Regions from separate parts of the Ancylobacter polymorphus genome, predicted to be linked through region 3. Evidence: predicted binding sites of a transcription regulator. Region 3 holds the regulator's gene; each other region holds the start of a gene.
What was found. The regulator HrcA, encoded in region 3, represses chaperone genes, less so after heat shock. The targets are predictions, from matches to a motif close to GTTAGCACTCNCNNNNNGNGAGTGCTAAC.
Positions count from the first base shown of each region.

Region 1: groES (co-chaperone GroES) is a predicted target of HrcA. The motif match lies at 2,847-2,875, and genes of this name have one in related genera.
Region 2: K9D25_RS20910 (co-chaperone GroES) is a predicted target of HrcA. The motif match lies at 1,622-1,650, and genes of this name have one in related genera.

Region 1 is NZ_CP083239.1:3,016,592-3,020,899, reverse strand. It holds gene K9D25_RS14220 (SDR family oxidoreductase) at 1-184, shown strand, start outside; gene K9D25_RS14215 (DUF2235 domain-containing protein) at 203-1,546, opposite strand; gene K9D25_RS14210 (exopolysaccharide biosynthesis protein) at 1,647-2,249, opposite strand; gene K9D25_RS14205 (usg protein) at 2,373-2,708, opposite strand; gene groES (co-chaperone GroES) at 3,010-3,324, shown strand; gene groL (chaperonin GroEL) at 3,372-4,308, shown strand, end outside.
Region 2 is NZ_CP083239.1:4,367,583-4,371,890, forward strand. It holds gene K9D25_RS20900 (phasin family protein) at 314-688, shown strand; gene K9D25_RS20905 (phasin) at 928-1,452, shown strand; gene K9D25_RS20910 (co-chaperone GroES) at 1,714-2,001, shown strand; gene groL (chaperonin GroEL) at 2,075-3,715, shown strand; gene K9D25_RS20920 (ABC transporter permease) at 4,162-4,308, opposite strand, start outside.
Region 3 is NZ_CP083239.1:1,214,099-1,218,406, reverse strand. It holds gene K9D25_RS05730 (hypothetical protein) at 1-180, shown strand, start outside; gene grpE (nucleotide exchange factor GrpE) at 257-877, opposite strand; gene hrcA (heat-inducible transcriptional repressor HrcA) at 959-2,059, opposite strand; gene rph (ribonuclease PH) at 2,271-2,984, shown strand; gene rdgB (RdgB/HAM1 family non-canonical purine NTP pyrophosphatase) at 2,981-3,634, shown strand; gene hemW (radical SAM family heme chaperone HemW) at 3,627-4,308, shown strand, end outside.

The DNA of each region.
Region 1 (4,308 bases), 1.8 Mb from region 3:
CGACATGGCGGTGAAGATGAAGACCGGCATCCTGCAGGCCAATGGCCAGATCATGGTCGAACCGACCTTCGACCCCGCCCATGCCGGCCGCGCCGTGGCGCATATGGCCAGCCTGCCGCTCGACGCGAACATCCTCACCATGACCATCATGGCCAGCAGCGCGCCCTTTGTCGGGCGGGGGTGAGGCGCGCTAGGGCGCGCTCTACGGCGGCGGCGGCGGGGGGGCCCAGTTCGCTCGTGCCGTCGCCAGAGCCGGGCGATGATCCGGCGGCAACGCGCTCTCAAGCGTGGCGAAGGCGGACGGGTCGTTCAGCCAGTCGAGCGGGCCATGCCCGCCCATGAAGCCGAGATCCACCGCGGGATGATCCAGCGCCACATGCGCCGGCGCGAAGAACTGTTCGAGCGCGAAGGCCAGATTGCGCGGCCGATAGGCCTTCCCCTCAGCATTTTTGCCCCCTGTCAGCCTCTCCAGCGCCGACAGATGCACATATTCCCCTAGCGGCTTGGCATGCGGGGGAAGCGCGGCCAGCGTGTAGCCCGTGTCTGGCGGTCGCTGCTGGGCGATCACCCGCAGCGACGGCTTCCAATTGCTGCGTATCGACCGCAAGCCATGGCGGGATTCATGAATCGCAATCGGCGCAGTGCCCGACGGGGCCGTCCGGTGGCCGGGTCGAAAGGTGAGCGAGGCCTGCACGGCATTGGCATTGAGCCGGTCGATACGGTTGAGCATCCAGTCCAGCGTCACCGCGCCGACGCCGCCCTCGCCATAGCCGCCGCCGATGTCGGAATGGACGCCGGGAAACCAGACCTGTTCGACGGTGGTGTAGTTGGCGTGCTGCGGCACCTGCCAGAGCGAGGGCGGGAAGAAGCGCCGCATCTCGTCGATCGCCAGCGCATGTAGGGAATGATCGATGATCGACGACAGCGTCGTGTCGTGAAACTGGTACTTGCTTCGGCGGCCGGTGAGCCAATCGGCGGCATCGAGCGGGATCCCCAGCGAACCGACCGTATCGAACACCCCCAGCACCCGGATGCGCAGATCGCGGTGGCACAGCTCAGCGAGCCGAAGACCGTCCTTGGGATAGCGGTCCTTGGTGTCGGTGCGGTAATGCAGCCAAGTTGCCTCCTCATTCTCACGCGTGCAGTTGTCCCGCAGCAGAAGTCCGGCAGCGCCGATATATCCGGCGACGCTGCGCGCGGTGAAGGCGCCGCGCGAAAAGCCGAAAATGTAGATTTCGTCGCCGCTCTCGTAGAACTGCGAGAGAAAGCGATAGGCCTGACGCACATTGACATCGAGCCCCCGCCCCATGCCGCCACCGATATATTTGTCGAGGCCGCCCTGTGTGCCGACACCTTCATCATAATAGATGCGCTGCTCGACCCCATCGACGATGCCGGGCTGCAACATGTCGCGCAGCCGGACAATGTTGGTGATCTCTTCGGTGTCGGCCGTGTTCCATGTACCGTCCAGGCAGAGGATCAGCCGCTTGCGTGCTGGGGCCGGCAGAGGCCCCGCTCCCGTCCCAAGGCGAAGGTCCGTTGCCATGCGTGCCCCCCGACATCGCGTGCGATAGAAGAGGTACTTTAAGATGCAACTGGCAAAATGCAACCGGACGTTATGAGCCCGAACGGCTGCCGCGCAGGGATCAGAACACCGCCAGCGCGCCCTGGAACAGCAGCCAGCTGAGCAGGCCCATCACGCCGAAACTGACCAGCGTCGCCACCACGCCGGCGAGAATGAACACGCCGTCGCGCTCCACGAGGCCGAGGCCGAGAATCACCACGGCGATGCCGGGCGGCAGGTTGCCGAAGATGGGGATCGGCAGCAGCAGCAGCAGGCCGAGCACCACCACCAACCCGCCGAGCACGAAGCGCGCCGAGGGCGAGGAGAAATAGGGCAAGCGCGGGCGCGAATAGCTCTCGAAGCGGCGGATCAGCTTCAGCGAGCCATTGACGATCTTCTCCAGCAGCGCGCGGGAAATGGTGCGGTTGGCGAGCCAGCGCGGCAGCCACAGCTCGTCGCGCCCCAGCAGCATCTGCCCGCCGACAAGGCAGAGCAGAATGCCGCACAGCACCGGCAGGCCCGGCGGCATGGGCAGGCAGTTCGGCAGGCCGAGCAGCAGGATGGACAGGCCGAAGGCGCGGTTGCGCAGCGCGTGCACGATCTCGCCCACGCCGATGCGCTCCGCCGAATGGGCGGTGACGATCGCCGAGAGCAATTCCGACGTGCGGGGAGAACGATGATCCACCAGCGTGACCAGCTGCCTGACTTTCCTCGGGCGCCGGGCCGGCCCCCTCTTCCGCGCTCATAGCACGTCGCGCGCGGCAAGAAGAGGGCAGGCACGCTCAAAAGAAGGGCAGGTCGCCCGGCCTCAGTTCAGCCGGAACTCGCTGTCCACCCGCCGCAGCTCGGCTGGCCCGATGAGCCGCGCATGCGCCACGCGCACGGAGTGCAGCGGGCCCTCCAGCTCGCGCGCCCAGAAATCCAGGAAGCGCTTCAGCTCGGGGAAATGCGGGCAGAGGTCGTAATGCTGCCAGAGAAAGCTCTGCAGAATGCCGGGATGGTCGGGCATGCGGTACAGGATATGGGCGGTGGTGAGACCGTAGCCCTCCAGCTGACGGCGGAAATCCGCCGAGACATGCCCCCCTGCCCCCTCCGTCGCGGCCGGCGACGCAACACCACGCGACGAACCTTCATGATCGGTCATGCGGAACCTCCTTTCGTGACGAGAGGGAAGTGTGCCGCCGGCACGACGGCGCGGCAAGGTTAAAAATCGCAATAAACGTTCAAAATCAATGCATTAGCAGCATATGCGACGGAGTGCTGACAGCGCCGACCGGCCCGCATTGGCACTCTCTTTCCGAGACTGCCAATTTTTTGCCGCCCGCACCTTGCGCCCCCTTTCCCCGGCGCCTAGATGTCGCACGGCACCGCGCGATACCCCATGCCGTCCGGGCTGGCGGGCGCGGTGGCAGGATCAAACGATCGTTCACGATTGGAGAGAGCCGATGAAGTTCCGTCCCCTGCATGACCGCGTGGTGGTCAAGCGTATCGAAGCGGAAGAGAAGACCGCGGGCGGCATCATCATTCCCGATACGGCCAAGGAAAAGCCCTCGCAGGGCGAAGTCGTCGCCGCCGGCCCCGGGGCCCGCGACGAGGCCGGCAAGCTGGTCCCCCTCGATGTGAAGGCGGGCGACCGCGTGCTGTTCGGCAAGTGGTCGGGCACCGAGGTCAAGATCGACGGCGTCGACTACCTCATCATGAAGGAGTCCGACATCCTTGGCGTGCTCGAAGGCGTCGCCGCTTCCAAGAAGGCCGCCTGAGCCAGCCTCTTCCCGCTGCTCGCAACGCATCACCGGAGTAAAGATTCATGTCCGCCAAAGAAGTTAAGTTCGCTGGCGACGCGCGCGAGAAGATGCTGCGCGGCGTCGACATCCTCGCCAACGCCGTCAAGGTCACGCTCGGTCCCAAGGGCCGCAACGTCGTGATCGAGAAGAGCTTCGGCGCTCCCCGCATCACCAAGGACGGCGTCACCGTCGCCAAGGAGATCGAGCTCGAAGACAAGTTCGAGAACATGGGCGCGCAGATGGTGCGCGAAGTGGCCTCGAAGTCCAACGACCTCGCCGGCGACGGCACCACCACGGCCACCGTGCTGGCCCAGGCCATCGTGAAGGAAGGCGCCAAGTCGGTCGCCGCCGGTATGAACCCGATGGACCTCAAGCGCGGCATCGACCTCGCGGTCGAGGCGATCGTCGCCGACATCAAGAAGAACGCCCGCAAGGTGACCTCGAACGCCGAGATCGCCCAGGTCGGCACCATCTCCGCCAATGGCGACGCCGAGATCGGCAAGTACCTCGCCGAGGCGATGGAGAAGGTCGGCAATGAGGGTGTGATCACCGTCGAGGAAGCCAAGACCGCCGAGACCGAGCTCGACGTGGTCGAAGGCATGCAGTTCGACCGTGGCTATCTCTCCCCCTACTTCATCACCAATGCCGAGAAGATGCGGGTCGAGTTCGAGGACCCCTACATCCTCATCCACGAGAAGAAGCTCTCGGGCCTGCAGGAACTGCTGCCGGTGCTCGAAGCGGTGGTGCAGACCTCCAAGCCGCTGCTGATCATCGCCGAGGACATCGAGGGCGAGGCGCTCGCCACGCTCGTCGTCAACAAGCTGCGTGGCGGCCTGAAGGTCGCGGCGGTGAAGGCTCCCGGCTTCGGTGATCGCCGCAAGGCCATGCTGCAGGACATCGCGATCCTGACCGGCGGCACCGCCATCTCCGACGATCTCGGCATCAAGCTCGACACCGTGA
Region 2 (4,308 bases), 1.2 Mb from region 3:
CCGAATGATCCCGCCGGTGAGAACCGGATGCCGCAAACGGAGGCCCCGCAAGGACCTGCCGCCGCATCCAACAATAATGCGGGCCGGCGCCGCTTGCCATGCGCCGCCTGCCCTGTCGCGCCAGCTTCACCTTTTCCGGTTAATTGGTTGCCACCGATCCCGGTTAACCAAGTGCAACCGGCCGGCCCGCAGCGGCGCGAATTCGATTGCCTTTTGCTTGCACCCTACTACTTTAGATGTAGGCATCCGGCCGGATAGCAGTGCCTTACGTTGCGTCTACACTCCCACATCGTCATCCGGAGGAGTTTTCGCCATGGCCGACAATCCGAAACTCGACGTTCCCCCCGAACTGCGCGCCATTGCCGAGCAGGGCGTGGGGCAGGCGCGCGCGGCCATTGATGGCCTGCTGGGCGCCGCGCACAAGGCGCTCGACGACGCCAGCCGCCATGTCGACACGGCGCAGGGCAATGCCCGCGAGTTCGGCCGCACCACGCTGGATTTCGTCGAGGCCAACATTGCCGCCGGCTTCGATTTTGCCTCCCGCCTCGCCAGCGCCACCACGGTGGACGAATGGGCGCGCCTGCACGCCGAATATGTGAAGGAACAGGCCGCCCGCCTCGCCGAGCAGGCCAAGGCGCTCGGCCAGCACGCCAGCGCCGCCTCGCCCTTCGGCAAGGCCGACAAATAGGCCTTCCCGCCGCGCCAATCGCGACGGCAGAGCCCCGCCGGCTGAAAAAAGTCAAAAAAATCGCTCGTCAGGGCAAATTGTGCATTGCAATATGATGCTGCATTGCACAATATTAGGGGACAAGACAAGGCAGAGGGTCGGGTTTCACTCGGACAGGCCTTTGCCGGTCAGGGCGCGGCCGCAGGCGCGGAGCGGTTGTCGCCAGTTCCCAATCCACCGCGACTGCGAGGAGAACCCCCATGGTCGACGCTGCCCCCGTCACCCCCACCCCGAAGAAGACCGCCAAGGCGGCCACTGCCGCTTTCGAGTCTGCCATGCCGAAGTTCGAGATGCCGAAGTTCGAAGTCCCGAAGTTCGATGTCGCTTCCGCCGTCGAAGTGCCCGCCGTGGTGCGCGAGATGGCCGAGAAGAGCGTGCAGAACGCGCGCGAGACCTATGAGAAGTTCAAGGCCAACGCCGAAGAGACAACCGACCTGCTGGAAGACACCTATTCCACCGCGTCGCGCGGCCTTGCCGAGTACAATACGGCGGCGCTGGAATCCCTGCGCACCAATGTGAACGCCGCCTTCGACTATATGGGCGCGCTGTTCGGCGCCAAGAGCGTGTCGGAAGCGGTGGAACTCTCCACCGGCCATCTGCGCAAGCAGTTCGACGTGCTTTCCAGCCAGGCCAAGGAACTCTCCACCCTGGCGCAGAAGGTCGCCGCCGACACCGCCGAGCCGATCAAGGCCTCGGTCGAGAAGACGATCAAGAAGGCGTCCTGATCGTCGCTTCGCCTTAGAAATCAAACCCGGTCCGCGCCCCGCGCGGGCCGGGTTTTTTCATGTCTGGCGCGCCATCACGTCCCCGCCACCCGCGCATGACGATTTATGACAGCGCCGGCCCTTGCCGCGCGCTTGACTCAATCCGGTACCATTCCTATCTCGGCGACGGTTTGGCACTCACTTATGAAGAGTGCTAATACGCTTCTCACCAGCGCCGCACCGGCGCGCGACAGGAAGACCGAGGATCTACCGATGGCCCAGCTGAAGTTCCGCCCCCTGCATGACCGCATCGTGGTGAAGCGCCTCGACGCCGAAGAGAAGACGGCGGGCGGCATCATCATCCCCGACAGCGCCAAGGAAAAGCCCTCGCAGGGCGAAGTCCTCTCCGTGGGCCCGGGCGCCCGCGACGAAGCCGGCAAGCTCGTCCCGCTCGACGTGAAGGCGGGCGACAAGGTGCTGTTCGGCAAGTGGTCGGGCACCGAGGTCAAGATCGACGGTCAGGACCTCCTGATCATGAAGGAATCCGACGTGATGGGCATCGTCGGCTGAGCCGACGCGATGAGCAATGTCGGCTGAGCCGACTTTCGCTCCCCGGACACACTGATTTTCAGGAGTAGGCCAGATGGCTGCCAAGGACGTTAAATTTGCCGGCGATGCCCGCGAGCGGATGCTGCGCGGCGTCGACATCCTCGCCAATGCGGTGAAGGTCACGCTCGGCCCCAAGGGCCGCAATGTCGTCATCGAGAAGAGCTTCGGCGCTCCGCGCATCACCAAGGACGGCGTCACCGTCGCCAAGGAGATCGAGCTCGAAGACAAGTTCGAGAATCTCGGCGCCCAGCTGGTGCGTGAGGTCGCCTCCAAGACCAACGACCTCGCCGGCGACGGCACCACCACCGCCACCGTGCTCGCCCAGGCCATCGTCCGCGAAGGCGCCAAGTTCGTCGCCGCCGGCATGAACCCGATGGACCTCAAGCGCGGCGTCGACATCGCCGTCGCCGAGGCGATCAAGGACATCGAGAAGCGCGCCAAGAAGGTGAAGAACAGCGACGAAGTCGCTCAGGTCGGCACCATCTCCGCCAATGGCGATGCCTCCATCGGCGAGATGATCGCCGGCGCCATGCAGCGCGTGGGCAATGAGGGTGTCATCACCGTCGAGGAAGCCAAGACCGCCGAGACCGAGCTCGACGTGGTCGAAGGCATGCAGTTCGACCGTGGCTATCTCTCCCCCTATTTCATCACCAATGCCGAGAAGATGACGGTGGATCTCGAAGATCCCTACATGCTCATCTTCGACAAGAAGCTCTCCGGCCTGCAGGCGATCCTGCCCGTGCTCGAAGCCGTGGTGCAGTCGGGCAAGCCGCTGCTCATCATCGCCGAGGACGTGGAAGGCGAGGCGCTGGCCACGCTGGTGGTCAACAAGCTGCGCGGCGGCCTCAAGGTCGCGGCGGTGAAGGCCCCCGGCTTCGGCGACCGCCGCAAGGCCATGCTGGAAGACATCGCCGTCCTCACCGGCGGCCAGGTCATCTCCGAAGAGCTCGGCATCAAGCTTGAGAGCGTCAACCTCTCCATGCTCGGCCGCGCCAAGAAGGTGGTGATCGAGAAGGAAAAGACCACGATTGTCGACGGCGTCGGCAAGAAGAAGGACATCGAGGGCCGCGTCGCGCAGATCAAGGCGCAGATCGAGGAAACCACCTCGGACTACGACCGCGAGAAGCTGCAGGAGCGCCTGGCCAAGCTCGCCGGCGGCGTCGCGGTGATCCGCGTCGGCGGCGCGACCGAAGTGGAAGTGAAGGAAAAGAAGGACCGCATCGACGACGCGCTGAACGCCACCCGCGCCGCGGTGCAGGAAGGCATCGTCCCCGGCGGCGGCATCGCCCTGCTGCGCGCCAAGAAGGCGGTCGAGAAGCTCTCCTCCGACAACCCGGACATCCAGGCCGGCATCAAGATCGTGCTGCGCGCGCTTGAAGCCCCGATCCGCCAGATCGCCGAGAATGCTGGCGTGGAAGGCTCGATCGTGGTCGGCAAGGTGCTGGAAACGAAGGACCAGAACTTCGGCTTCAACGCCCAGACCGAGCAGTTCGTCGACATGATCGCCTCCGGCATCGTCGACCCGGCCAAGGTCGTGCGCACCGCGCTGCAGGACGCCGGCTCGGTCGCCGGCCTGCTCATCACCACCGAAGCCATGATCGCCGACGCGCCGAAGCCGGCCGCCGCCGCGCCCGCCATGCCGGGCGGCGGCGGCATGGGCGGTATGGACTTCTGAGGAAGTCCGAACGCTCCTGATATGCATGAAGGGCGCGGCGCGAGCAGCGCCCTTTTTGCTGGTTCTCTACCCATTGAGGTCAAGAGCCGAGCGCCGTTCCCCGGACAAGCCGCGCCTGCGCGGCGCCGATCCGGGGCCTAGGGGGACCGGGCGCGCCGGGTCCATTCGCGCGCAGCAAGGCCAAGACGCGTTTTGCGCTGGGTCCCGGCGCGGCCTCCCCCTGCTCCTCCGCTGGGACGGGACCCGGAATATCTTAGCGCCCGTATGGACCGCGGCCACACGGGTGGGTCGGTGCAAAGCTCATCCGTCGTCACACTGAGGTGACCGGCAACGCCGGTCATCCCGAGGTGACCGGCAAAGCCGGGCCTCGAAGGACGAAAGGTCCGCCGCCGCATTCCGTTTTCGGAAACCCTGCCGTCTTCGGATCGGTTAAGGAGACGGTGCCCTCAACCCTGCCGGGGGCGGGAGAGCCGCGCCAGCAGGATCACCGGCACCAGCCCGACCAGCACGATGAGCAGCGCCGCCAGCGCGCCGTCCTCATAGGTGCCACGCGCCGCCTCGGAATAGACATGGCTCGCCAGCGTCTCGAAGTT
Region 3 (4,308 bases):
GGCTATGAGCTGATCGCCAATGCGGTGGACCAGCAGAGTGGCACGCCGGTGAAGGTGGCGCAGTGGCTCAGCTTCGGCCGCAATGGCTATCTGCGCATGGTCGGCGTGGCGGCGACGGAGAATTTCGATGCCGACTACACCGCCATGCGCGCCGTGCGCGATGGCGTGACCCTGCGCTGATCTTCTGAACCAGCCGCAAAAAAGGGCCCCACGGGGCCCTTTTTCATCTCGGATGGGCCGGCGCGCGGAGCGCGGCTCAGTTTCCAGCCGGCGGCGCGTCCGTGGACGCTGCCTTCGGGCCGCCCTTGGAGACGCCGACCAGCGCCGGGCGCAGCACGCGCTCGCCGAGCTTGTAGCCGGGCTGGATGACCTGAACCACGGTGCCGGAGGGCACCTCGGTGTTCGGCACCTCGAACATCGCCTGATGCATGTTCGGATCGAACTTCGCCCCATCCGCCTCGATGCGCGCCACGCCGTGCTTGGACAGCGCATGCAGCAACGCGCGGCCGGTGAGGTCGATGCCTTCCAGCAGCGTCTTCAGCGTGCCGTCGGCCTTGGCGCGGGCCTCGGCGTCGATGGCGCCCAGCGCGCGCTCGAAATCGTCGGCCACGGTGAGGATGTCGCGGGCAAAGCCGGTGATGCCGTAGATTTTGGCGTCTGCCACCTCGCGCTCGGCGCGGCGGCGCACATTGTCGGCCTCGGCGAAGGCGCGCAGGAACTTGTCCTTCAGCGCGGCGATCTCGGCCTCGAGCTGTTCCTTCTCGGCGGCGAAGGCGGCAGCGAGGTCGTCCGGCGCGCCCGCAGCGCCGTGGCCGGCGTCGACAGTCTGATCGCCCGTTTCGGGCTGGTCAGCCGGGGTGCGGTTTTCGTCGCTCATGAATACCTCGTCGAAGAATGGATTTGTCCCGGCGGCGTGGCCGCGCGGACGCCCGCCATATCGGGGCGGAAGCCGCAAAAATCAAGCCGCGTCAATCCCCGGACCGGCAAGGACGCGGCTGACGACGCGGGCGGTGAAGTCGACCATCGGCACGATGCGGGCATAGTTGAGCCGCGTCGGCCCGATGACGCCGAGTACGCCGACCACTCGGCCCTGCCCGTCGCGATAGGGCGCGACGATGGTGGAGGAGCCCGACAGCGAGAACAGCTTGTTCTCCGAGCCGATGAAAATGCGCAGGCCCTGCGCGTCCTCGGCCCGCCCCAGAAGGTCCACGACCTCCTGCTTGGCTTCGAGATCGTCGAACAGCAGACGCACCCGCTCCAGATCCTCGATGGCGCGCAGATCGTGCAGCAGCCGCGTTTGGCCGCGTACGATCAGCCGCCGCTCGGCCTTGTCGCCGCCCGACCAGCTGGCCATGCCGCTTTCCACCACCCGCGCCGTCACCTCGTCGAGCTCGGCGCGGCGGGCGGCGAGGGTGCGCTCCACCTCGGTGCGCAGTTCCACCAGCGTGCGCCCGCGCGTCAGCGCGCTGAGGAAATTGGTCGCTTCCACCAGCGCGGAGGAGGGCAGGCCCTTGGGCAGCGGCACGAGGCGGTTTTCCACCTCGCCATCCTCGGAGACGAGGATCAGCAGCGCCCGGCTGGGGTCGAGCGGCACGAATTCGATATGTTTGAGCCGCACATCGGTCTTGCCTGTCGTGACGACGCCGGCGCCGCGCGACAGGCCGGAGAGCAGGTTGGACGCTTCCGCCAGCACCCCGTCCACCGTCTGGGCGCGGGCGGCGGCGCGCACCTGCGTCTCGATCGAGTTGCGCTCGTCTTCCGACACGTCGCCGATCTCCAGCAGCGCATCGACGAAGAAACGCAGCCCCCGCTCGGTCGGCAGACGGCCGGCGCTGGTGTGGGGAGCGAAGATCAGCCCCGCCGCTTCGAGGTCCGCCATCACATTGCGCACCGAGGCGGGCGACAGGGTCATGGGGATGAGCCGGGAGATGTTGCGCGAGCCGGCCGGCTCGCCGGTGGCGAGATAGGTCTCGACAATCTGCCGGAAAATCTCGCGCGAGCGCTCGTCGAGCCGCGCCAGCGACGGCGCGGTGGCGGAGAGAAATGGGTCGAGGGGCATCGCGGGGCCTGTCCCTTGTCTCGTCTACCCGGTCATGGGTGTCTATTATCTCGGTAATCGCCGCCCATGTACAAGGCGGCGCGTGTTGAGGCCCCGTCATTGGGCCGTGAGGGACCGCCGGCGATTGCACCGGGCCCGCGCCGCCCTTACAAGGTCCGCCCACAGGGCCTGTCGCGACGGGCTCGTCGCCGCCGTTCAGGAGATCGTCCGCATGCGCCCTTCCCGCCGCCTTCCCGACGAGATGCGGGCCGTAAGCTTCGAGCGCGGCGTGCTGCGCCATGCCGAGGGCTCCTGCCTCGTGAAGTTTGGCGAGACCCATGTACTCGTCGCCGCGACGCTGGAAGAGCGGCTGCCGCCCTGGCTGAAGGGGCAGGGGCGGGGCTGGGTGACGGCGGAATACGGCATGCTGCCGCGCGCCACCCATGACCGCACGCGCCGTGAGGCCGCTGCCGGCAAGCAGTCCGGCCGCACGCAGGAAATCCAGCGCCTCATCGGCCGGTCGCTGCGCGCGGTGATGGATCTCGAAAAGCTCGGCGAGCGGCAGATCACCATCGATTGCGACGTGATCCAGGCCGATGGCGGCACCCGCACCGCTTCCGTCACCGGGGCGTGGATCGCGCTGCATGATTGCCTGAGCTGGATGAAGGCGCGCGGCATGCTCTCCACCCTGCCGCTGCGCGACCATCTCGCCGCGGTTTCCTGCGGCATCATCGACGGCGAGCCGCGGCTCGATCTCGATTATGCCGAGGATTCCGAGGCGCATACGGATGTGAACTTCGTCATGACCGGCTCCGGCGGCTTCGTCGAGGTTCAGGGCACGGCGGAGAAGACGCCGTTCACCGAGGACGAGTTCAACGCCATGCTGGGCCTCGCCCGCAAGGGTGTCGCCAAGCTGGTCGATCTGCAGAAGCTGGCCGTCGCATGAGCCCCGCCGCGCACCGCCGGCTCGAAGGCCGGGTCGTCATCGCCACCCATAATCCCGGCAAGCTGGAGGAGATGCGGGGCCTGCTGGCACCCTATGGCATCGACGCCGTTTCCGCCGGCGAGCTCGGTCTGCCGGAGCCGGAGGAAACCGGCCTCACCTTCGGCGAGAATGCCCGCATCAAGGCCATCGCCGCCGCCAATGCGTCGGGCCTGCCGGCCTTCGCCGACGATTCCGGCCTGTGCGTCGATGCGCTGGGCGGCGCGCCGGGGCTCTACACCGCCCGGTGGGCGGGGCCGGAAAAGGACTTCATGGCGGCGATGACCCGCGTGGAGGAGGAACTGCGCGACGCCGGGGCGGAACTCCCCGATCTGCGCAAGGCGCATTTCATCTCCGCTCTGTGCCTCGCCTGGCCGGACGGGCATGTCGAGGATTTCGAGGGCGTGGTGAACGGCACGCTGGTCTGGCCGCCGCGCGGGCCGGCCGGCTTCGGCTATGATCCGATGTTCCAGCCCGATGGCCATGAGCGCACCTTCGGCGAGATGAGCGGGGCGGAGAAGCACGGCCTGCCGCCGCATGGGCGTGGCCTCTCCCACCGCGCGCGGGCCTTCATGACGCTGGCGCAGGCCTGCCTCGGGGCGACGTTTGACTGAGCGCGCCCCCGCGCCGCCGCCGGTGGACCCCGGCTTCGGCGTCTATGTGCATTGGCCGTTCTGCAAGGCCAAATGCCCCTATTGCGACTTCAACTCGCATGTCCGCCACGCGCCGCCGGACCAGGCGCGCTTCGTGGCGGCGTTCCGTGCCGAGATCGCGCATACGCGCGAACGCATCGGCCAGCGGCGGACCCACAGCGTGTTCTTTGGCGGCGGCACGCCGTCGCTGATGGAGCCGGCGACGGTCGGCGCCATTCTCGACGCCATCCATGAGGCCTGGCCGCTCGACGCGCGTGCCGAGGTGACGCTGGAGGCCAACCCCACCAGCGTCGAGGCCGGCCGTTTTCGCGGCTATCGCGCCGCGGGCGTCAATCGCGTCTCGCTCGGCGTGCAGGCCCTGGACGACGCTGCGCTGAAGGCGCTGGGGCGCATGCACAGCGCGGAGGAGGCGCTGGGCGCGGTGGCGGTGGCGCGCGCCGCCTTCGAGCGCGTCTCCTTCGATCTCATCTATGCCCGGCCGGACCAGCGGCCGCAGGACTGGGCCGCCGAGCTTCAACGCGCCATCAATGAGGGCTGCGAGCACCTCTCGCTGTACCAGCTGACCATCGAGGAGGGCACGCCCTTCGCCGCCTTGAACCGCGCCGGCCGGCTGATCGTGCCCGAGGACGAGTTGG